One region of the Comamonas sp. 26 genome, then DNA from elsewhere that is predicted to be linked to it. Evidence: riboswitches for the same ligand, from Rfam matches in the RefSeq annotation. Region 1 holds a riboswitch; each other region holds the start of a gene.
The links. A riboswitch is a leader RNA that binds a small molecule or an ion and turns the genes downstream of it on or off. The one in region 1 is predicted to bind thiamine pyrophosphate.
Positions count from the first base shown of each region.

Region 2: another riboswitch for thiamine pyrophosphate. It lies ahead of thiC (phosphomethylpyrimidine synthase ThiC); the one in region 1 lies ahead of CLU84_RS10745 (long-chain fatty acid--CoA ligase).
Region 3: another riboswitch for thiamine pyrophosphate. It lies ahead of CLU84_RS11620 (FAD-dependent oxidoreductase); the one in region 1 lies ahead of CLU84_RS10745 (long-chain fatty acid--CoA ligase).

Region 1 covers NZ_PEFL01000001.1:2,346,722-2,354,786, forward strand. The annotation lists gene CLU84_RS10725 (ABC transporter substrate-binding protein) at 1-511, opposite strand, end outside; gene CLU84_RS10730 (ABC transporter permease) at 534-1,340, opposite strand; gene CLU84_RS10735 (ABC transporter ATP-binding protein) at 1,337-2,110, opposite strand; gene CLU84_RS10740 (acyl-CoA reductase) at 2,100-3,563, opposite strand; gene CLU84_RS10745 (long-chain fatty acid--CoA ligase) at 3,560-4,642, opposite strand; TPP riboswitch at 4,710-4,801, opposite strand; gene CLU84_RS10750 (energy-coupling factor ABC transporter ATP-binding protein) at 5,570-6,334, shown strand; gene CLU84_RS10755 (energy-coupling factor transporter transmembrane protein EcfT) at 6,327-6,920, shown strand; gene CLU84_RS10760 (biotin transporter BioY) at 6,937-7,530, shown strand; gene CLU84_RS10765 (AMP-binding protein) at 7,527-8,065, shown strand, end outside.
Region 2 covers NZ_PEFL01000001.1:998,348-1,006,412, reverse strand. The annotation lists gene CLU84_RS04610 (alkyl sulfatase dimerization domain-containing protein) at 158-1,603, shown strand; gene thiC (phosphomethylpyrimidine synthase ThiC) at 1,761-3,704, opposite strand; TPP riboswitch at 3,965-4,094, opposite strand; gene CLU84_RS04600 (nitroreductase) at 4,164-4,823, opposite strand; gene CLU84_RS04595 (ABC transporter substrate-binding protein) at 5,007-6,227, shown strand; gene cysE (serine O-acetyltransferase) at 6,350-7,180, opposite strand; gene CLU84_RS04585 (RNA methyltransferase) at 7,215-8,015, opposite strand.
Region 3 covers NZ_PEFL01000001.1:2,537,297-2,545,361, forward strand. The annotation lists gene CLU84_RS11595 (hypothetical protein) at 1-444, opposite strand, end outside; gene CLU84_RS11600 (cytosine permease) at 866-2,164, shown strand; gene CLU84_RS11605 (ankyrin repeat domain-containing protein) at 2,226-2,951, opposite strand; gene CLU84_RS11610 (SH3 domain-containing protein) at 3,068-3,568, shown strand; gene thiD (bifunctional hydroxymethylpyrimidine kinase/phosphomethylpyrimidine kinase) at 3,636-4,508, opposite strand; TPP riboswitch at 4,575-4,696, shown strand; gene CLU84_RS11620 (FAD-dependent oxidoreductase) at 4,761-5,855, shown strand; gene thiS (sulfur carrier protein ThiS) at 5,964-6,161, shown strand; gene CLU84_RS11630 (thiazole synthase) at 6,180-6,992, shown strand; gene CLU84_RS11635 (thiamine phosphate synthase) at 7,004-7,945, shown strand.

The sequences.
Region 1 (8,065 bases):
CGTCTGACTCCTTGAGGCCCGCCTGATGCAGCATCACCAGCAGGTTCTGGCGCGTGCCGCTAGCCAGGCTGTAGACACCAATCTTCTTACCCTTGAGATCGGCCGGCTTGCGAATGCCAGAAGTCTTGAGCGAGACCACGTTGAACACGTTTTGCGGGTAGATGTCGTAGATGGCGACCAGCTTCTCGCCCTTGTCCAACGCCATAAAGAAGGAGCCGGGGTCGGTAAACGCCACATCGGCCTGACCGCTCAAAATATTGCGAATGGCATCACCGCCACCTGCGCCGGGCAGGTAGTCCAGCTCTACGCCATGGCCCTTGAAGAAACCTTTTTCAGGCTCAGCCAAAAGATTGGTGATTTCGCTGATGGGCTTGCTCCAGCCTGCCAGCCGAATCTTGCCCTGCATGGGATTCGCCATGCTGGCACTCGTCAGAGAAAGCGCAGACAGACCTGCGCAAGCGCCGATCAGGCTGCGGCGGGAGATGGTGGGGAGCTTGTTCGATATCTGCATAAAAAGCGTTCAGTAAAAGCCATCAAAGCTTGCTGCCCAATTGAGCAACTTGCGAAATTTCAGAAACAACGAAGTGATGAGAGCGCAGCAAGCGCCGCTCCAGCATCAGGCAGGCCTGATACAGCAGCAGGCCAATGGCCGCAATCAGCACCAGCGCGGCAAACATCAAGGGAGTGTCCATCATTCCCTGCGCCGTAATCACCACGGCACCCAGACCTTGGCTGGCACCCATGAATTCAGCCACCACCGCGCCGACCAGCGCCAGCACCACGGCAACGCGCAGGCCCGCAAGAATGGCGGGCAGCCCGGTCGGCAGTTTCAGCTGCAGCAAGGTCTGCAGGCGTGTAGCCCCCAGCATGCGAAACAGCTGCAGCCGCTGGGCATCGACCTGGCGCAGCCCTGTAAGCGTGTTTTCCATCAAAGGGAAAAAGCAGATCAGTGCCGTAATCAGCACCGTGGGCAGCATGCCAAAGCCAAACCACAGCACAAACAGCGGGGCAAGCGCCAGCTTGGGCACAACCTGACTGACCACCACATAAGGCTTGAGCACGCGCTCCAGCAGCTCAGACTCCGCCAGTGCCATGCCAGCCAGCAGCCCCACGGCACTGCCCATGGCCAGCCCCAGCAGCAGCGCCTTCAATGTGGAAACCAAATGCGGCCAGAAGTAGCCGGATACCAGCCCAGACCACAGCGACACTGCCACAGCAGAAGGCGGCGGCAGCACCAGAGCAGACAGGTTAAATCGCCTTGTAGCCAGCTCCCATATTGCGAGAGTAGCTATCAAAAGCAAAGCAGATAGCAAGCGCGGTCTGTTCAGCAAAGCATTCATGCCACGCCCTTTTCCATGGCTGCGCGCACGCGCGCGCAGTATTCGTTGAACACGGCGCCATGGCGCATGTCCTGCGTGCGCGGCTCGGGCAGCTCAATCGCCCAGTCATTCACAATGCGCCCGGCATGCATGAGGGCGATGCGGTCACCCAGATAGACGGCCTCGTTAATGTCATGCGTCACAAACAGCACCGTCGTGCCATGCTCGCGGCAGGTGCGCAGCAAATCGTCTTGCAGCTCGGCACGGGTGATGGCATCCAGCGCCGCAAACGGCTCATCCAGCAGCAGCAGCGGCGGCTCAAGAATCAAGGCTCTTGCCAGCGCAACGCGGCTTTGCTGGCCGCCCGAAAGCTGGCGCGGGTAATGCTGCGCATGGGCTGACAGGCCCAGTTGCTCCAGCAAACTCAGCGCATTGCTCACGTCTTGCTGGGAAGGCTTGCGCTGCAGCGACACGGGCAGCAGCACATTGCTGAGCACCGTATGCCAGTCCAGCAGCGTCGGGGCCTGAAACATAAAGCCCAGTTGCGGCCCCGGCTCTGCCAGCTCTTGCCCGCGCAGCAAAATGCGCCCCGACTGCGGGCGCAGCAAACCCGCTGCCAGCTTGAGCAGCGTGGTCTTGCCGCAGCCGCTTCTGCCCAGCAGGCAATGAAATTCACCGGCCTGCATGCGCCAGTTCACCCCATCGACTACCGGCGGTCGGCCCGGGTAGGTAAAGACGGCCTGCTCAATATCCAGAAAAGCCATGGCGGCGTTGCCCTCGTCAATCTGCATAGCTTGCAAGCGGCTGCGCCGCCAGCTCGGCCGACTGTTCAATCTCGGTCATGCGCACCAGATCAAGCAGGTTAAAGCGCCCGTCGTGGTGCCAGCCTGCCTCAAGCATGCTCATGGAACCAATGGCGCTGATGCGCGTGACACCCGCAGCACCCAGCAAATCGGCCAGCCGGTACAGCTCCTCAGGTCCAGCGGCAATGCCTGCGGTCTGCAAAAACTCGCGCTGTGCGGCAACTACGGGTAGCACGTGGTCAAGCCGGTCCACCGCCACCACCGCAATCGTGCGGTACAGCGCCGTGGGTGCCAGCGGCTGCAAGCTGTCGCTGTAGGCCACACTCCACGCGGCATCTACCGGGCCCAGCAACTGGTGTGTATCGCCAGCCCACTCCATAGTCTGCTGCCAGCGGGCCACCGTAGCGCCCTCTTCCAGGTCCAGCTCACGGCGCGCAAAGCGGCGCTGCAGATTGGCCAGCTCGGCAGCCAGATAGTCGGCAAACGCACGCGGCGGCACGGGCGCGCCACGCTCTACATAAAAGACATGGGGCGAGTAGCAGCCTTGCTGGTCGTAGCGCATCACGTCCCACGCCGCCAGCCGGGCGACTGCCGGAGCTTTGAGAGCATCCAGCGCCGCAGTGCCAATCAGGCCAAAGCCCAGCTTGTGGCCATGGGGTAAAAAGCGTGTTGTCACCGGCAGGCGCTTGCGCAGCGTATCCAGCGTCTGGTTGCCGCCATAGGCCAGCACCGTATCGGCCTGCGCATACAGCGCATCAGCCTCCTCGCCGCCCGCTCCGCGCCACCACACCACAGCCAGACAATCGGCCAGCGGCGGATGAATTTCGGCCAGCAAGCGTGCAAACCAGCCTGCAAACAAGGGCTCGGCACTGGCCAGCTTGCCCACGGCAGGGGCTTTGACCAGCAGCCCACAAATCAGGCTCCACAGCGACAGCGCAGGCACATTGCCCGCCCAGCTGTGCACCAGCAAATCAGGCCCGAAGGCACGCACAGCACCACCCTTTGGCGCGGGCTGAAAACCATCCAGCACCGCAGGGTTGGCAAAGTCCTCGGCCACAAAGCGTTTGAGCTGCGCGGCGCGAAAGGTCTTGAAAAATCCCGTCAGGCCAAGGCGAACCATATCTGCGTCATAGCCGCTGACCACGGGCAGCCAGGCCTCGGCCTGCTGGCGATAAGCGTCATTGCGGTCGAGCAGGCGCGCCATGGCGCGGTCAATCACGTCGATGATCTGGGCGACTGTCATGCTGCGCAGATGCTTGGCCGCAGCATTACGCACCCGGTTTGCCAGCGCCTGCATCTGCTCGCCAGTCAGCATAGGCACAGACACTTCCAGCCGCGTGCCATTGCGCTCAAAGTGCAGCACATGCCACTGCACCTCGTCGTCGCTCAGCCCCGGCAAATAACCGGCCTTGATCTGCTGCACCTTGCTGTTGGCCGTCATGCGCTGGCGGCTTTCACAAATTCATCCACGGCCAAAGAGCAGCCCTTGGCCGCAGCACCCTCAGCACGGCCCAGCAACAAAAAGCCGCCATCTGCCCACAGGCCCACGTCTTCCGTCAGGATGGTGCTGACAGAGTTGTAATTGGCCAGATCGCAGTGCACCAGAATGCCGCGTTCGCCAGCGGCCACGCTGCGTCCCGTAATGGGCTCAACCAGGCGCGAGCGAATCCAGTGCGGGCCAGACTTGACCGAAGGCAGAACTGCGTTGCCGTCGTCATAGAACTGCGTGCTCAGCTCCGTCATGCCATACATATTGATGCAGTGCGTGCGCGGAACGCCCAGCAGATCGCTCAGATCGGCATAGAACTCTTCAAGCGGCAACTCACGCGACTGCCCTTTGTAGCCGCCCGTATCCAGAATGCGGCTGCCTGCAGGCAGCTGAAAACGCAGGCCCTGCGCACGCAAAGCGTCCATGACATGCACCAGACTGAAGCTGGCACCCAGCAGCGCATAAGGCTGTCCGCTGCGCTGAGACTCCTCCAGCGCGGCGCACAGGCCCGGCACATCCAGCCCTTCAGAGCCCAAAAAGTAGCGACTGTCAGGCGTGCCAAATTCTGATTTGGCCAGCGCCAGATAGTGGGCCAGCGATGAATTGGGCATGGCCTGTTCATCGGGGAACAAAATAGCCATGGGCAGGCGCTCAGCCCCTTGCATAAAGCGCTGCGCAAAATAGCGTTTCATCGACAGGTCATATACATCCAGCTGCGGATGAAAGTGCCGCCCGCGCGCCGCGCGGCCTGTGGTGCCGCTGGTCATGAAAATGCGCTCTGTGGCCGATGCGGGTTGGCTGCGCAATTCCATTGCCTTGAAGGCATCAATGGGCACAGCAGGAATATCGCTCCAGGTCCTGACATTGCGCAGCGTGGCACCGCGTCGCTGGCAAAAGCTGCGAAACGGGGTATTAGATTCGTACTGATAGGCGAACTGCCGCAGGGCGAGTTGATCAAACTGGTCGTCGGTACAAGCATCCTGCGCAATAAATGCCAGCAGGTCTGCAACCAGTGAAGCGGCCTTGTCCATGAAATTCCTTCGAGAGCGAGATGAGGTGCTCCGAAGGCCCCCTTGCCAGTGCCACTTGAGCAGGATTGTGCAGGGTGCAAGCTCTTCTTCCGCCGGAATAACCCGGATCAAGTTCACGGGTGTAGATCTCAGCACTTGCGTGCACCCCGGAGCGCGGCAGCATCTTAACTCACCGGGTGGGCGTACGGACTGCGCTAGCCTTGCCCCATCAAGCGCTGCGCACGCATAGCAAAAGGACTCTGTGCCCTGAAACTGGCTCAGGTATTGCTTCTCAAGCCATATCGATAGTGCTCAACACCTTGCATCCACATGGAAGTTAGGAGTCTTTTGACCCTGAGCACCCAAGCGCAGGAGCCGTTTTTTATAAAAACCACTGCCCTTACTGAAATTTTTCAACTTTTTTCACCCCCTGTTTTTGCCTGCAGCAAAGCAAAAAACAGCGTTTCAAGCCTCCAATCAGGCTTTTAAATACTGGTTTTCAAAGCACCACCGCCGATCTGCGCGGCAAGCTGCGCCAAAACACCGGCAACAACGGCCAAACGCATTGATCTTCAAACGCACTAATACGCAAGTTAAGCGAGATTGAGCGACAAAGACTGCATAAAAGACGCACAAAAAACGTTCTCCCGCCATCTTTGCACGATCTATCTGTTAACTGAAGCCAAAGTGCCTTTAAACATTCACCGCAAAGCCGCAAAAGTGAAGAAATCATTTCTTATAGGAAATTCATATAAAAAGCGCAGCAATTGCATGCTTTTGAAAGCAAATTCACAGCGCTAGAATCCGCCTGCATCGCAACCCTCAGACCGTTTTTGCTGCTGAGGGCCAAGGTTTCGCCAGTCAGCTCTGTATGTCAGTCCTTCGCCCTCACTTTCCCCATCCAATCCCGTCCGTCCTCGCACCTCAGCGGCCAGCAGGAGTCTGCGCATGAGCAGCGGCATGCAACTGCTCGATATCCGCCTGCAGCGCGGCCAGACCACGGTGTTTGATGGGCTGAACCTGACGCTGCAGCAAAAGCGCATCGGCGTTATTGGCAACAACGGCGCAGGCAAATCCAGCCTGTTCAGACTGCTGTGTGGGCTGGAGATTCCACAGACCGGGCAGGTGCTGATGGGCGGCGCAGATTTGCTGCAAGCACGCCAGCACAACCCCGGCCTTGTCGGCCTGATGTTTCAAAACCCCGATGACCAGATCATCTTCCCCACCGTAGAGGAAGAACTGGCACTGGGTCTGCGCCCCAAGGGTTTGAACAAGCAACAAGCCAAGGCCAAAGCCCGCGAGCTGCTGACTGAGCGCGGACTGGCCCACTGGGCCGAGCGCGCCGTCAGCAGTCTCAGCCAGGGCCAGCGTCAGCAGGTATGCTGGCTGTCGCTGCTGATTGCATCGCCCCAGGTGCTGCTGCTTGATGAACCTTTTGCCAGCCTGGACCTGCTCGGACAGGCGCGGCTGGCGCGGGACATTGCCGCTGCGCCCCAGCAAATTCTGGTCTCTACCCACGTACTCGAGCATGTGCGCGACTTTGAGCGCGTGATCTGGCTGGAACAAGGCAAGCTGCGCGGCGACGGCCCCGGCCGCGAGGTCTGCAGCGCTTATGAAGAGGCGGTTGCGGCACAAATCTCCGCAGAACTGGCTGCCAGTCTGAATCCTTCAAGCGCAGCCACCCCGCACACAGGCGAGCCACACCATGGGTAGCCTCTACAGCCAATACGCCACCTGGCTGCACCGCTGGCCAGCCGGGCTCAAGCTCTTGCTTTTAGCCGTGTTTGGCACGCTATTGTTTTTAATAGCCTCCCCCTTGCTGCTGGCGGGCTGCGGCGTGTTTTGCATGATGCTGTGGCTGTCGCTAGGCCAGGCCACGCAGATTGCCCGCAGGCTGATGCGCTCGGTCATCATCGCGGCGCTGCTGGTGGCGGGCTTTCATGTTTTCATGGGCAACCGTGAACTGGCCGCTGCCAGCGCCCTGCGGCTGATCTGCGCATCTACGTTGGGCATTGCTCTGACCATTACCACCCGCCCCAGCGATCTGGTGGAGGTGCTGGAGTGGCTGCTCTCGCCGCTTGCCAAACTGGGGATTCCTACCGAGCGCGTGGCCATGCAAATTGCGCTGATGCTGCGCTTTACCGAACACTTTTTTGTGCAATGGAAAAATCTGGACGACGCCTACCGCCTGCGCACCGGCAAAAGCGGCGGCCTGCGCCTGATTGCACCGCTGACGATTCACATGCTGCAGGCCACGCGTCGTGTGGCCGACGCCCTCTGGGCACGACTGGGCTTCTAAATTTTTCGGAGACATGATGAACACTTCTTCCTCCCACACCGTATCGCGCCAAGGCGCACGCTCCATGGCTCAGGTCTCGCTGTTCGCGGCGCTGATGGCCGTGATGGGCCTGATCCCCAAGATTGACCTGCCGTTTGGCGTGCCCATCACCATCCAGTCGCTGGGCGTGATGCTGGCAGGCGTCATGCTCGGCCCGTGGCGCGGTCTGCAGTCCATGCTGCTATTCCTCGCTGCCGTGGCCGTGGGCTTGCCCCTTTTGTCTGGCGGGCGCGGCGGTATTGGCGTGTTCATGGCACCGTCTGCCGGTTATCTCATCGGTTATGCGCTGGCCGCTGGCATTACGGGTGCCATCATGGCGACCCTGCCGCAAAGCACGCCCCGCCGCACAGCCTTCAGCGCCTTTATCGCCTCCGTGGTCGGTGGTCTGCTGTGTCTGCATGCCTTTGGCGTGTTGGGCCTCATGCAACTGGCCAATATGAGCTTTGTGCAGGCCTTCAAAGTGACGCTGGCCTTTGTGCCCGGCGACTTCATCAAATGCATTCTCTGCGCCATCATCGTCCACACCGTGGCGCGCGGCATGCCTGACTGGCGCTTCGGCGGCCGTCGATGAGCGCATTGCCTGTATCCGCTCCGCTAGAAGGTTTCTGGCAGCTGGTTCACGGCCCCCTGGCCCACTGGGCGCAGCAGCGGCCCGACGCCATTGCGCTTGAAAGCGAAGCAGGCGCGTGGACCTTTGCGCAGTTGCACACCGCCGTAGAGCAGCGATCAGCCAAGCTCATTGCCCAGCACGCACCGCAGATGGTGCTGCTGGATGCCAGCCAGTCCACGCTGGAACGGCTGGTGGACTTTCTGGCCGTCATTCACAGCGGCCGCTGCGCCGCAGTGGCTGACCCAGACTGGCAGCCTGCCGTGCGCCAGCGCATTGAAAGCTGGCTGCCCAATGCCCCAAGCAACCTGAATGCAGCCTCGCCCCTCGCGCCCTTCTATACCGGCTTTACCTCAGGCAGCACGGGCGTGCCCAAAGGCTTCAAGCGCCACCATCAGTCGTGGACAGAGAGCTTTCGCGTCGGTCTGCAAGACTTTGGCCCGGTAGTGGCCCAGCGCACGCTGGCACCAGGGCGCATCTCGCACTCGCTGTTTCTGTT
Region 2 (8,065 bases), 1.3 Mb from region 1:
AATTAATTCAAATAAATATTTCTGACAAAATTCAGTGATGCACCTTAGTCAAAAAAGACTATCAAAATTAATTTCAAATGCTAAAAAATAAAGGACGATATCAATGGCGCACATCATCAATTATTAATTGCATACAAAAGCATTAAAGGAAGGCACTGTGATTCAACGCTTCTTTCAAACAGCCGCACTCACACTGGGAATAACCCTGTCCGCGCACGCAGCGGGTACGGCTGCCGATAGCGCCAAGCCAGACTCCCAAGCGGTCAAAAAATTCGAACTGCGCAAAGAGCTGATGCAGCAATACCCCAATGTGCTCAAGACTCTGACCTCCAATGCCAACGCAGGCTTTGGCGGAGAGCAATCCACTGCCATTGCCAACCACATGTACAGCCGCACCAATGCAGAAGCCATTGCCGATGCGCGCGCCAAGATGACGGTCGAACCTCATGGCAAGGGCACCTGGCTGCTGCGCATGCCTTACGTCAACATCGCCGTATTCGAGACCCGTGAAGGTCTGGTGCTGGTCGATGCCGGCTATGCCCCCGCAGGCCCCGCGCTGCTGGAGACACTGCGCAAGCTCAGCAGCAAGCCGGTCAACACCATCATCATCACCCACCACCATGCAGATCACGGCTTTGGCGCCTGGTCGCTGCTGGAGGCCGGCGAGAAGCCGCGCATCATCACAACCCAGGAATACTTGGCCGAGATGGATCTGGACACGCGCACAGCGAACTACTCCATCGTGCAACTGAACAGTCAGGACCCGCGCGATGTGCCGCGCAAGCTCACAGATGCCATTCTTCCTACCGAGACCTTCACCGGCCAGAAGACGCTGAAGATTGGTGACGACGAATTCGTGCTCACCCACGCGCGCGGCGAATCTGCAGACCAGCTATGGGTCAATGTGGCGACACGCAAGATTGTGGTCAGTGCCGACTACTGGCAGCCGTTCTTGCTCAACGCCGGTAATGGCAAGCGCCGCCAGCGCCACGTTGCTGAATGGGCTCAGGCTCTGCGTGATATGGCCGCCACAAAGCCCGACTTGCTTTTGCCCATGCATGGCCCGGCACTGACCAATGCCGCAGAAGTACAGGATAAGCTGCTGGCCTCGGCCAACATGCTCAGCTCCGCTGTGGATCAGGTGATTGATGGACTCAACGCCGACAAGCGCCCTGACGAAATCGTCGCCGCGGTGCAGTTGCCAGAGAACCTGCGCGGCCGCAAAGACATGGCGGAGACCTATGTGCGCTTCAAGAACGTAGCCAGCATGGTGCTCAAGGAGTACGGCGGCTGGTGGAATGGCATCCCTTCGGAATGGGACCCTGCATCTCGCGCGACTTTCAGCAAGCAGATGGTGGCCATGGCCGGCGGCGTGCAAAACGTCAACGATCAGATCAAGCTACTGAGCAAAAGCGACCCAGCTCTGGCCTGCCAGCTTGCCGATATCGCCTACTTTGCCGAGCCTACCAACCAAGATGTGCTGCAAACGGCTCTGGATGCCTATGCCTTGCGCGTACAGCCGGGCATGCCGACCCAGGAGCTGACGGTGTATATCCAGCACATGCTCACCCTCAAGAGCCAGCTCAAAACCGTCACGCAGTGATCTTCGGCGCAGTCAAAGCCCCTCGCTAGAGGTGGTGCAAGAACTGGGGCGCAGATTACAGCCGCATAGAAAAAGGGCAAGCCAAACAGCTTGCCCTTTGTTTTTAATAGCAGGTAGCGCTTGATACACAAGCGCTACAGTACTATTTCATCTCAAATCAACGCGCCGTCGTATCGCTCGATGCACTGATGATGGGAATGTAGAAATCACCGCCAGACTTGTTGAACTCCCCTGCCTTGGCTTGCATGCCAGCGGCAATCGCCTGATCTTCAGCCAGCCCCTTGGCTGCGGCGAATTCGCGCACTTCCTGCGTGATCTTCATGGAACAGAACTTGGGGCCGCACATGGAGCAGAAGTGCGCCACCTTGGCGCTGTCTTTGGGCAAGGTTTCATCGTGGTAAGCCTGCGCGGTGTCAGGGTCCAGACCCAGGTTGAACTGGTCCTGCCAGCGGAAGTCAAAGCGCGCTTGCGAGAGTGCATCGTCGCGTGAGCGGGCACCAGGATGACCCTTGGCCACATCCGCCGCATGCGCAGCAATCTTGTACGCGATGATGCCTTGCTTGACGTCGTCGCGGTCGGGCAGGCCCAGGTGCTCCTTGGGCGTCACGTAGCACAGCATGGCTGTGCCCATCCAGCCGATCATGGCCGCACCAATAGCGCTGGCGATGTGATCGTAGCCGGGGGCGATATCAATCGTCAGCGGGCCAAGGGTGTAGAACGGCGCTTCGTGGCAGTGCTTCAATTGCTCGGTCATGTTCGCCTGAATCATGTGCATGGGCACATGGCCGGGGCCTTCGATCATGGTCTGCACATCGTGCTTCCAGGCGACTTGCGTCAGCTCACCCAGCGTGGCCAGCTCAGCAAATTGGGCTTCGTCGTTGGCGTCCGATGCGCAGCCGGGACGCAGGCCATCGCCCAGCGAGAAGCTCACGTCGTACTGCTTCATGATGTCGCAGATGTCTTCAAAGTGCTCGTACAGGAAGCTCTCGCGGTGGTGGGCCATGCACCACTTGGCCATGATGGAGCCGCCGCGCGAAACAATGCCGGTGCGACGCTGGGCAGTGAGGTGGATGTACGCCAGACGCACGCCCGCGTGGATGGTGAAGTAGTCCACGCCCTGCTCGGCCTGTTCCACCAGCGTGTCGCGGAAGATGGGCCAGGTCAGGTCTTCGGCAATACCGCCGACTTTTTCCAGCGCCTGGTAGATGGGCACGGTGCCGATGGGCACGGGCGAATTGCGCACAATCCAGTCACGCGTGGTGTGGATGTTCTTGCCGGTGGACAGGTCCATCACGTTGTCTGCACCCCAGCGAATGGCCCAGACCAGCTTTTCGACTTCTTCTTCAATGCTCGACGTAACAGCGGAGTTGCCGATGTTGGCATTGATCTTGACCTTGAAATTGCGGCCAATGGCCATGGGCTCAATTTCGGGGTGGTTGATATTGGCGGGAATGATGGCGCGGCCACGGGCGATCTCGTCGCGCACAAATTCAGGGGTGATGATCTTGGGGATGGCCGCGCCCATGCTGTTGCCAGCCAAACGCAATTCACGCGCGGCGTCTTGCTGGTACTGCTCCATCCATTCGCGGCGGCCGTTTTCGCGCAGCGCCACGTATTCCATCTCGGGCGTGATAATGCCGCGCTTGGCGTAGTGCATCTGGGTCACGTTCTGGCCGCTCTTGGCGCGGCGTGGCTGGCGTTGCAATGCAGCGGCTTCGGCACGCAGCTGGTCTACACGCAGGTCTTCTTCTCCGCGCTTGCCGCCGTCATCCAGCGCCACGCGCTGGCGGCCCACGTAATACTCGCTGTCGCCACGCGACTCAATCCACGCGCCGCGCAGGCTTGGCAGGCCCTGACGCACATCGATCTGCACAGCAGGGTCTGTGTAGGGGCCTGAGGTGTCATACACGCTGACCTGCTCGCCATTGGTGAGCGCAATATCACGCACCGGCACACGCAGGTCGGGATGGACCACGCCGTTCAGATAGCTCTTGGTGGATGCCGGAAACGGCTGGCGCGACTGGGCCAGCAACTCGGCAAAACGGGTGGCATCAGGGGCGTTGCCAGCAGCTGGCGTAAAGATGGAATCAGGGGCGTTCATCGCAGTCTCCGTAAAGCGTGTGAAGTTGTCTCAACGCTCCGTGGAGTGCGGCCCTGTGCTGATCTCCCTGCACTGGCGCTGCACCCTGTGAGGATGTCTGGCCTGTGCTGCTGAAATGCATGGATTTCAGCCTTGTCCTCTGCGCGCCGGGTGCCTTTAAAAAGACAAAACCCCAGTACGCGAGAAGCGCCTGGGGTTTGCTGTGCCAAAGTGTCTGGGGCTGTGGCGTAGTGGCGCCTTGCCTTTAATTCTCTGGCCCTGCGTCAGGGTCCCGCTCTTCTTCCGCCGGTATGAACCGGATCAAGTTCGTCGGGTTGGCCTTGATCGAGCAGTCTTTCAACAGCTCGATCTCTGGTCTCTCAGCGCTTTCGCACACCCCGGAGCAGCACTCAGTATAGGCCTGATTCGGCACAAAAGGCGAAAGATGGCAGCGGTTTAACTGTGGTGACCGTCAAGTGCTTAATCCAGCCCCTGCAGCGCCAGCCACTCACCGCTGGTCGCCCGGCTCGATCGCCACTGGTTGATGGGCGCGCTCGTATCTTCGTAGCCCAGCGCAATACCAAAAGCGATCTGGTAGCCGCCCGGCAGCGCCAGTTGCTCAATCAGCATGTCGTTGTACATGCGCCAGAAGCCCTGTGCGCAGCTAGCCAGCCCCTTCTCGGCCGCCAGCAGCATGAAGGATTGCAGGTAAATGCCCAGATCCACCCACTGCGCATAGCCCAAGCGCTCTTCCACAGCAATAAAGATGCCTACGGGGGCGCCAAACATCTCGCCATTTTTGGCCAATTGCGCAAGGCGAGCGCCCTTGTCTTCGCGGCCGATGTTCAGGGCCTGGTACAGCTCTTCGCCGTTTTCAAAACGGCGGCTGCGGTAGGGCTCCCACAGTCCGGGTGGGTAGGACAGACCAGGGCGCTGCACGGGCTCAGTCACCTTGGCCCTGGCACTCAAGTCCTTGAGAGCTTGACCGCCCACCGCCGTCACGCGCCAAGGCTGCATATTGCCACCGGAAGGGGCCTGAGATGCAGTTTCCAGCAGGGTTCGCACCACTTCGCCGGGGACAGTCTGGGGTGTGAAAGCACGCACGGAGCGGCGTTGCTGCAAGGCTTGTTCGATGTTCATGGGTTTTTTCCTGATTTGCTGCACTGCAGTGTAAAAGCTGTGGCACTTTTCACAAGTCACCACGGATACGTATCCGCCGCAGCAGCCCCGTGCTTGCCCTGATGGCGCAGCGCGCGACGGCTGCGACCATGCGTTCTGCCCGTCGCCATGCATAGGCGCTTACTACCTCAGGAGATGACTTTGATGAAGCCTCGCTCTGTTTCCGCTGCCACCGTTTTCTCGCCACGCACCTTGACGCTGGCACTGGGCTGCCTGCTGGCCGCCGCAAGCGCTCAGGCGCAGGACAAGATTCGCATAGGCTTCATCACCGACATGTCCGGCCTCTACTCCGATGTAGACGGCAAGGGCGGCGCGTTGGCCGTGCAGATGGCGGTGGACGACTTTGGCGGCAAACTGCTGGGCAAGCCCATTGAAGTGCTGACGGCCGACCACCAGAACAAGGCCGATATTGCCGCCAGCAAGGCCCGCGAGTGGTTTGATACGCAGGGCCTGAATATGCTGATTGGCGGCACCACCTCCAGTGCCGGGCTGGCCATGGGCAAGGTGGCCGATGAGAAAAAGAAGGTCTACATCATCAACGGCGCGGGCACCTCAGCCCTGACCAATGAGCAATGCAGCCCCTACTTTGTGCACTACGCCTATGACACCGTGGCGCTGGCCAAGGGCACGGGCAAGGCCGTGGTGGAACTGGGCGGAAAGAACTGGTTCTTTTTGTCTGCGGACTACGCCTTTGGCCAGGCGCTGGAGGCCGATACCACCCGCGTCATCAACGCCTCAGGCGGCAAAGTGCTGGGCAGCGTCAAGCACCCGCTGAACACGGCCGATTTTTCATCCTTTCTGCTGCAGGCCCAGAACTCCAAGGCCCAGATTCTGGGTCTGGCCAATGCCGGCGGCGACACCATCAATGCCATCAAGTCAGCGCGTGAATTTGGCCTGACCAAGACCATGAAGCTGGCAGGCTTGCTGCTGTTCAGCTCCGACATTCACAGCCTGGGCCTGAAAGCCACCGAAGGACTGATGTTTACCGACAGCTGGCACTGGGACCTGAACCCCGAAAGCCGCAAGTTCTCGGATCGCTTCTTCGCCAAGTTCAAGAAAATGCCCACCTCGCTGCAGGCAGCCAACTACTCGGCCGCCATGCAATACCTGAAGCTGGCCGAAAAGCTGGGCACCACGGACGCCGACAAAATCATGGCCAGTTTCAAGGCCACGCCGCTGTCGGACTTCTATGCCAAGGGGGTGATCCGCCCCGATGGCCGCTATGCCCACGACATGCACCTGCTGCAGGTCAAGAGCCCGGCAGAGTCCAAAAAAGCCTGGGATTACTTCAAGGTGCTCAAGACTCTGCCCGGCGACCAGGTCTTCACCACCAAGGAAGAAAGCAAGTGCGCGCTGTGGAAGTAAACGGTTGACGCAAAAAAAAGAAGCCGGGCCACTACAAAGCGGTCCGGCTTTTTTGATTCAATCACTACCAAAACAAGAGCTGCTTGCGCTTTATTGACAAGCGCTAGACAAGGATTCAAGCCTTATTTACCCAAAATCTGGTCGATCTTTTCTTTCTGGAAGGCCTCGGGCCGTTCGGACTCGCAGGGCATGCAGTCCTTGACCTGACCTTGAATCGACAGCTTTTCTATCGCGGCCCACAGCAGCGCAATCTGCTTTTCATGGCTTGATGCGCCTTCAGACAGGGAGCGCATGGCCTGCGCCACAGGGTCCACTTCCGTGGTCACACCATAGGCGCTGAAGCCGCTCTTGCCGCAGTCTTCATCAATCACACCCGCTGGCTGCGCAACCACCTTGGGGGCGGCCTCGTGCTCCGTCACATCGGCGCTCTGACCGCTCTTGCTGGCAATGATGCGTGCAGGAATGCCCACGGCAGTCGCTCCCGCAGGCACGGGCTTGATGACCACGGCGTTGCTGCCGATCTTGGCGCCATCGCCCACTTCAAAGCCGCCCAGCACCTTGGCACCGGCGCTGACCACCACGTTCTTGCCCAGCGTGGGGTGGCGCTTGGCCCCCTTGTACAGCGATGTACCGCCCAGCGTTACGCCGTGATAGATGGTGCAGCCGTCGCCCACCACAGCCGTCTCGCCAATCACAACGCCCATGCCGTGGTCGATGAAGACCTCTTTGCCGATGACAGCGCCGGGGTGAATTTCAATGCCGGTGAACCAGCGGCCCATGTGCGAGATGAAGCGGCCCAGCCATTTGAAGCCATGCGTCCAGCACCAGTGCGCCGGGCGCTGCAGCCAGATAGCGTGCAGTCCGGGGTAACAGGTGATGACCTCCCAGGTACTGCGAGCCGCAGGGTCGCGGTCGAGGATGCACTGGATGTCGGAGCGCAGGCGATCAAGCATCAAATATCGAGAAATGTTTAGCAGGTCATCGAGTCTAGCGGGTTGGCGGCTCGCACTTCAGCATGGCTTTGGCAACACCGCGAAGAATATGGATTTCTTCCTGCGTCAGCTGCGCGCGGTTGAAAAGCTGGTTAAGCCGGGGCATGAGCTTTTTGGGCGCTGCCGGGTCCAGAAAGCCGACATGGGCCAGCGCCTGCTCAAGGTGGCTGAGCATGCCCTGGACCTGAGCCATGTCGGCACGGTTGACCTCGGGCGTGTGCTCTTCGACCTGGAAGCCGCCCAGCGCCGCGCGCCAGTCATAGGCAACGACTTGAATCGCCGACGCCAGATTGAGCGAGCCAAACTGCGGATTGGACGGAATGGTCAGCGCCACATCGCAGCGGTACACATCGTCGTTGCTCATGCCAAAGCGCTCACAGCCAAACAAAAAGGCCACACCCTTCTGGTTACAGGCAGCGCCAGGGGTGACTGCGTTATCCGTCAAATCGCCATCTACCGCTGGTGCAGAGCGCACATCAAGCTCACCTTTCAGTAGCAGCTCAAAATGCTCGCGCGGCGTGCGGGTGGGCGGGCCAAAGTCGCGCGGCGTCATGGCCGTGGCGCACATATGGCTGATGCCGTCCAGCGCTTCTTCCAGCGTGTCGACAATGCGGGCCTTGTCCAGCACATCCAGTGCGCCGCTGGCACGCTGAATGGTTTCTTCCTTGCGCAGCACATTCTTGTAGCGCGGGCGCACCAGCACCAGGTCGTCAAAGCCCATGGTCTTGAGCGCGCGGGCAGCAGCGCCCACATTGCCAGCGTGGCTGGTTTCAATCAGTACGAATCGGGTTTTCATCACAGCAAAAGGCCCCACTTGTGGCCTTGATAAAACAGTACAGAGACAGC
Region 3 (8,065 bases), 190 kb from region 1:
GCCCACATCCTTGGGGCGACCCGTACGGCTGGCATAGGACATATCGCTTTGCGAGAAGTAAAACGCTGCGACGCTCTCGTTGCTCTTGCGCCAGCCTGTCACGTCATAGCTGTCTGCCGCATCCAGCACATAGCCATTTTCAGCACGCGAGCTGGCCGTCTTGCCGTTGACGGCATTGACACCATCGACGCTGACGACCGCCATGATGCGGCGACCTTCCAGACTGCGAACGCGCACCGCATAGTTGGCGCCGGGTCGGCCCGCCACCCACAGCTCGCCCCCATGGCGGTAGATGGGCAGTACGCGGCCCGTAGCGCGCTCAACGATGCTGACTTCTGCCACCTTGCCTGTGTCTGCACGCGGCGACAGAGCGCTGGCTGACCCCACGGCAGCCGCGAGCGCGGCGTAGAGCAATGAAACACGCAGCAAACGACTGCGAGTCATAGAAGAGGCGGTAGCGGTTTGGGCCGGGGTTTGAGTGGCGGTGCAATTAGAGAACATGGACGTTATCTCCTGAAAATTCAGTGGCGACAGACTTGTCATCCACTGAAACGCAGCAGCAGCGCCAACGGGGTTAAACATCGCGCTCTTTGTTTGCAAGTATTTGCAACACAGCTTTGACCGGTGACCAAGGGGCTCGCACAGCCTTCTCTGGCACAATCGCCCTCGCTAGGGGTGTCCTGACGACAACAAGTCAAGGCTGAGAGAGTCCCTTTGAACCTGATTGCGCAGAGCCACTGGCTCTGCCCGAGATCATCCTCGCGCAGGGAAGCTGTCCAAGGTGTCATGCCGCGGCACGCTATGACTTCAATAGCTATCTGCGCAACCCACACGGCCCCTGCTTCGTTTTTCTGGCGGAGCATTCATGAATTCTTCCTCTTCAACACCGGCCAATCAGGCCCTGTCCCCCTTGGCCGCGCAAGACCGCGTCTTCGTCTGGCGCGACCATGCCTCGCTGTGGTTCAGTCTGGGCGTGGGCCTGCTGGTCATGCAGATGGGCGCCTATCTGCTGCCCGCGCTCAGCCCCCTGCAGGCGATGATGGCGATTGGTCTGGGCTCCGTCGTCGGCGCTGGCCTGCTGGGCTGGGTGGGCAAGCTGGGCTGCGACAGCGGTCTTTCAAGCGCGGGGCTGATGCACAGCGTTTATGGCCGCAACTTTGCGCGCCTGCCGATTTTTCTGAACATCATCCAACTGCTGGGCTGGGGCAGCTTTGAGCTGGTGGTGATGCGCGACGCCACCGTGGCGCTGGGCAAGCAAAGCGGCGCCATGACGGCGGCTTACTGGCCATGGCTGGCCACGCTGATCTGGGGCAGCGTGATCTTGCTGCTGATGAGCGGCAACATGACCACGCTGGTGCGCCGCATCATCTCGCGCGTTGCGCTGCCGCTGGTGATTGTGTCGCTGCTGTGGCTGAGCTGGCAGTTTCTGGCCATGGCCAGCAACACCGGCTTTGCTGTGCTGCTGAGCCGCGAAGGCACAGGCGGCATGAGCATGCTCAGCGCTGTGGATCTGGTGATTGCCATGCCGATTAGCTGGCTGCCGCTGGTGGCCGACTACGCCCGCCATGGCAAAAGCGGTAAATCTGCGCTGACCGGTGCCTGGACGGGTTTTGCGCTGGCCAATATCTGGTGCTATTCGCTGGGTGTGCTGGTGGCGCTCACGCTGCCCAGCGAAGACCTAGTCACCGCCCTGCTGCTGGCCCAGGGCGGCCTGATCGCCCTGTCGCTGATTTTGCTCGATGAGGTGGACAACGCCTATGGCGATGCCTACTCGGGCGCCATGTCGGCCCACAGCATCTTGCCCGCGTGGAGCATTCGCCGCTGGGGCCTGCTGATTGCAGCGCTGTGCACCGGTCTGGCCATGGTGCTGCCCATGCACAGCCTTGAGCCATTTTTGCTGCTGCTCAGCTCCTGCTTCGTGCCGCTGTTTGGCGTGATGCTGGGACGCCTGGCCTTTGGCACCAATGCCGTAGAGCTGATGCGTGACGCACCCGCTGTGCGCTGGGATGCCGTGGCCATCTGGGTGCTGGGCATTGCCTTCTACCACCTGCTACCGCTTTTGAGCAGCGCCATGGGCTCGGCCCTGCCTACGCTGGTGCTGACATTTGCAGCTGCTGTGGCCACCCGACAGTTGCAACATCGTGGTCAGCCGGTGCAGGCTTGACCATCAAAAAACATAGCTGCAAGCGCATACACATCAAGCGCTTGCAGCAGTTTTAGCTTGATTACTTGGCGCCAGCCGCCTGAAGCAACTGCGCCACGGCCTTCTGGCCGCGCTGGCGGGCATGGGCCAGTGCCGTCACTCCATCCTTATCAGGCAGGTTCAGGTCAGCCCCGGCCTCAATCACCGCTTTGATAATGGCCTGATGGCGCGGGCCACCGTCACTCAGCACCACAGCCTCCACCAGACAAGTCCAGCCCAGCCGGTTGACATGGTCCACATCCACACCGGCCTTGATCAGCGCTAGCGCCGTCTCCACATGGCCGCGCTCGCAGGCCGGAATCAGGGCTGTGCCGCCATAGCGGTTGGTACTTTTAAGGTCCGCGCCGTATAAGAGCGTCATGCGCACAATCTCCAGCCGCCCCTGCGCGCCGGCCAGCAGATAGGCGCTGTCCTGCATCTGGTTCTTCAGATTGGGACTGGCACCATGCAGCAGCAATGAGCGCGCCACTTCGATATGGTTAGCCGCCGTAGCCAGCAGCAGCGGCGTATTGCCCCGCCCATCTTGCACATCCACCTCAGCGCCCTGGCTCAGCAACTGGCGCACCTTGACGGCATCGCCGTCGCGGGCGGCCTGCAGCAGCAAGGGGCCGAGCGACTTCACATCAGCACTTAACGCACCCGAACCCGGCTGAGCGTCCGGCACAGCCGTCTGGGCCGCTGTCGCCTCAAGCGGCGTGGACAAAGAGGCCGCCACTGCCAGCAGGCTCCACAACTTGATCATGAGCATCCTTTCCGGGTTTCACCCTGTTCAGCCCCTGTCAGCTTTCTACAGGAACTATAGCTACCTACGCAAGTCTGATGCGGGTTAGAACCACTTTCAGCAAGAAAAGGAGAATCTGCCCCGTGCTCTGTAACCCAAGCCGCACAACGACCTGGATCCGTAAGGCTGTAACCTCCGCAGCCAGTTCAGCCTTGATTGCGCTGACCGGCCTCAGCACCAGCCTGATGCCCGCCGCCGCCCAGGCGCAGGAGTTCGTCAGCATCAAGGGCAATAGCGTGAACGTGCGCGAAAAGCCCAGCACCCGCTCCTCCACCCAGTGGGAGCTGAGCAAGGGCTACCCGCTGCAAGTCACCCAGCGCAAAGGCCAGTGGCTGCGCGTCAAAGACTATGAAGCCACGCTGGGCTGGGTCCACGCCCCGCTGACCAGCAAGAGCCCGCATATGGTGGTGACGGCGCGCACGGCCAATCTGCGTTCAGGCCCCGGCCAAAAGCACGGCCGCGTGGGCCAACTCAAGCAGTACGAGGTGCTGCAGACGCTGAAAAAGCAAGGCGGCTGGGCCCAGGTGCAGCGCAGCAACGGCCAGAGCGGCTGGGTCGCCAAGAGCCTGGTCTGGGGCTGGTAAGCCAGCGCCCACCCGGACAAAAAAGACAAAAGGCCTGCAATGCAGGCCTTTTCGCATTGGAGAGAAATCAGCCTTGCACAATCCGCTGCGCACGCGGTGCGTAGCCGTGGTTCAACGGGCCGTGGCCGTGGCCGGTATAGACATCAGCACCCGCTTCAATCGCGCCCAGAATATAGCGGCGCGCCTCGGTCACCGCCTGCGCCAGCGGCAGGCCCTGAGCCAGAAATGATGCAATGGCCGACGACAGCGTGCAGCCCGTGCCGTGGCCGTTGTGGGTCACGATGCGCTGCGACTGCAGACGCAGATAGTCGCTGGCAGACTGACCCTGCAGGCCCAGTACATCCATGACCACATCGCCATTCAGGTGCCCGCCCTTGAGCAGCACTGACGGCGCGCCCAAGGCGAGCAAATCTGCCACCGCGGCATCCAGCGCCGGAATTCCGTCAATGCTGCGGCCCAGCAGCAATGCGGCTTCGTCCAGATTGGGGGTGATGACCGTAGCCAGCGGAAACAACTCCTTGACCAGCGCCTGCGCTGTCTCCGGAACAATCAGGCGGTCGCCGCTGGTGGCAACCATCACCGGGTCCAGCACCACATTGGTGAGCTGGTGACGGCGAATGGCGTCGGCCACCACACTCACCACCTCAGGCGTTGCCAGCATGCCGATCTTGACCGCATCCACGCCAATGTCGCTCACCACGGCATCAATCTGGTCACGCACGGTGTTGAGCGGAATGCCGTGAATCCCAGTCACGCCCAGAGTGTTCTGCACGGTGATGGCGGTAATGGCCGTCATGCCATAGCAGCCCAGAGCCGCGCAGGTCTTGAGGTCGGCCTGAATACCGGCACCGCCGCCGCTGTCCGAGCCAGCAATGGAGAGCACGCGCGCATAGCGCTTTTGGGAGGAGCCGGAGATGGGGGAAGAAGCAGTCACTGTCATGGAGAAAAATTATCGCCCATGCGCATGATCAATGCGCGGTGTTTACGGTTGTGCTGTAATGCCCGACGGACGAAACAGGGGTGTCCTTCAGGCAAAACAGCCTGCGCGGACTGAGAAACACCCTGAGGGCCATGCCCTCTGCACCCGATCCAGATCATGCTGGCGTGGGGAGTTTCACAAGCTGCAAAGCATGCCGCGTTTTGTCCTGCACATGGCTGGGGTTCATGTGCAAGGCTGAAAAACGAATTGCACATGTCATTGCTACAAGCTTCTTCAAAGATCGCCATTCTGGGCGGCGGCCTCATGGGTCGCCTCCTGTCCTTGGCGCTGGCCCAGCGCGGTCACTCCATTGATCTCTATGACGCTCATGGCCCGCAAGGCGATGGCGCTGCCGCACGCGTGGCCGCTGCCATGCTCGCGCCGCTGGCCGAGTCGGCCATTACCGAGCCCGGCGTGGTGCGCATGGGTCAGCACGCGTTGAACCGCTGGCCCGAGCTGATCGGTCAGCTGAACCAGCCGGTGTTTCTGCAGCAAAACGGCACGCTGATTCTCTGGCACCGCCAGGATCAGAGCGACGCCGCACGCTTTTTTGGCCTGCTGGAGAAAAACCGCCGCATCAACCCCAGCCTGCCGGCCATGGAAGAAAAAACGGGCGCTGCGCTGCAGGAATGCGAGCCCGCGCTGCAAGGCCGCTTCAATCAGGCCGTCTATCTGCCCGGTGAAGGCCAGTTGGACAACCGCCAGCTGCTGGCTGCGCTGGTGGAAAAACTCAGCGCTCTGGGCGTCAACCTGCACTGGGACAGCCCGCGCGAGCTGAGCGACTTCCGCCCCGGCGAAGCAGGTCAGCCCGACTTTGTGTTTGATTGCCGGGGTCTGGGCGCCCGCACGCAGTGGAAGGATTTGCGCGGCATTCGCGGCGAGGTGGTGCGCATTCATGCGCCTGAAGTCACGCTAGCCCGCCCCACGCGCTTGATTCATCCGCGCTACCCCATCTATATCGCGCCCAAGGAAGATCACCTGTTCGTCATTGGCGCCACCGAGATCGAGTCCGACGATATGTCGCCCGCCAGCGTGCGCTCGACGCTGGAGCTACTCTCCGCAGCCTACACCGTACACCCCGGCTTTGCCGAAGGCCGGATTGTGGAGATCGCCACCCAGTGCCGCCCCACCCTGCCCGATAATCTGCCCGCCGTACGCCTGATGGCCCCGCGCACCATGGAAGTCAACGGTCTGTACCGCCACGGCTTCATGATCTCGCCCGCCATGCTGGACGTGGTGCTGGAGCTGGTGGACCACAATGACTCGCCACTGGCCCGCGAATTTGATGTCGCAATCCACCGCGCCTAGAGCACCTGAGCCTGAACTTTGGCGCACAGCACTTGCACCCGCAGCGCGCACAAGCAATGCGGCGCATGGGTTTAAGTTAGCGCCAGCCTATTTTTTCGTTGTAAAGCCATGAAGATCACCCTCAACCAGCAAGCCACCGACCTGCAAGCCAACGCCACCGTGGCCGATGCGCTGGCGCAAATGCAGGCCAAGCCCCCATTTGCCGTGGCGGTCAATACGATTTTTGTGCCCAGGACACAGTACGCGGCTCACAGGCTCAACGAGGGCGACAAGATGGAAGTCATCTCCCCCGTCACCGGCGGCTAAAACCGACAAGAACAAATCATGAACACCAAGACTACCGACGACGCACTGGTTCTCTACGGCCAGCGCTTTGAAAGCCGCCTGCTGCTGGGCACTTCGCGCTATCCATCGCCAGCGATTCTGGAAGCGGCTGTTGAGCGCTCCAAGCCCGCCATGGTCACCGCTTCGCTGCGCCGCCAGGGCAGCAATACGGCCGATGCCGCCGAAAACGGTGCCAGTTTCTGGGAGCTGCTGCGCAAGCTGAACGTGCCCGTGCTGCCCAATACCGCTGGCTGCATGACGATTCAGGAAGCCATCACCACGGCCCAGATGGCCCGTGAAGTGTTTGACACCCCGTGGATCAAGCTGGAGCTGATCGGCGACGACTACACGCTGCAGCCCGATACGCTGAACCTGGTCGAAGCCGCCTCCATCCTCATCAAGGACGGCTTTCAGGTGCTGCCCTACACCACCTACGACCTGGTGCTGTGCCAGAAGCTGGTGGACGTGGGCTGCCAGGCCGTCATGCCCTGGGCCGCGCCCATTGGCACGGGCCGTGGTCCCGTCAACCCCTACGCCATGCAGATGCTGCGCGAGCGCCTGAAGGTGCCGCTGATTGTGGATGCCGGTCTGGGCCGCCCATCGCATGCCTGCACGGTGATGGAGTGGGGTTATGACGCCGTTTTGCTGAACACCGCCGTCGCTCTGTCTGAACACCCCGTGGCCATGGCCGGAGCCTTCTCGGATGCCGTCAACGCCGGTCACGCTGCACACCGCGCAGGTGCCATGGCCGAGCAGAACTCCGCCCAGCCAAGCACGCCCGTGCTCGGCACCCCTTTCTGGCATCAGGAATAAAGGCTACCGTCATGGACTCCGCAGAAATTCAGGCACTAGTGCAAGCCCTCATTCACCAGCATGGCGCGGCCTTTGGCGCACAGCGGCACAACGATGCCAACTCGGTCGAGCTGACACCTCAGCCCGTGCCGCCTGCGCTGCGTGGAGAGCCCGCCTATCTGGCCGCGCTTGAGGCCTGCAGTGCGCTGGGCTTTATTGCCGTGGATGCGGAGACTCTGGCTCAAGCCTGGCAGCGCCAGAGCGAGCGCACCAACCAGTTCGACGTCACGCACTGGCCCGATGAGCCGCGTGACTTTGGCCTGAGTGGCGCTGACCCCGCGCTGGCCTTTGCCCACTGCCCACGCAATCTGGGCCTGTACGGCGTACTTCCCACTGCCGAATGGGTGGGCCGCATGGCCCGCGCTGGCGTGCCCACGGTACAGCTGCGCTTCAAGTCTGATGACAAAGCCGCTGTGGCCCGCGAGATCAAGGCCGCTGTCGATGCAGTCAAGGACACCGGCGCACACCTGTTCATCAACGACCATTGGCAGGCCGCGCTGGATGCGGGTGCCTACGGCATCCACGTCGGCCAGGAAGATCTGGATGTCATCGGTCATCGTGATCTGGAGACCATTCGTACCTCGGGCACGCGCTTTGGCGTCTCTACCCACGGTTACGCCGAAATGGTGCGTGCCCATGCCGTGCAGCCCAGCTATATTGCGCTGGGCGCGGTCTTCCCCACCACGCTCAAAAAGATGGCCACTGCGCCCCAAGGCCTGGCTCGTCTGGCCGCTTATGTGCGTTTGATGAAGCAGTACCCGCTGGTTGCGATTGGCGGCATCTCTGAAGACATGTTCCTCGCCGTGCGCGCCACAGGCGTGGGCTCAGTCGCCGTGGTACGTGCGCTGGTCAATGCGCCAGACCCGGAAGCTGCTGCCAAGCACTTGCTGGAACGCATGCAGGCCGCCGCTTAAAAACGCAATTACTCCCAAAACAATAGCTGTCAGCGCTTGATATATAAGCGCTGACAGCTATTTCCATTTAAAACTCCGAATGCCCGCTGCCTGCGGGCATTTCTGTTTCAGACATGCCGA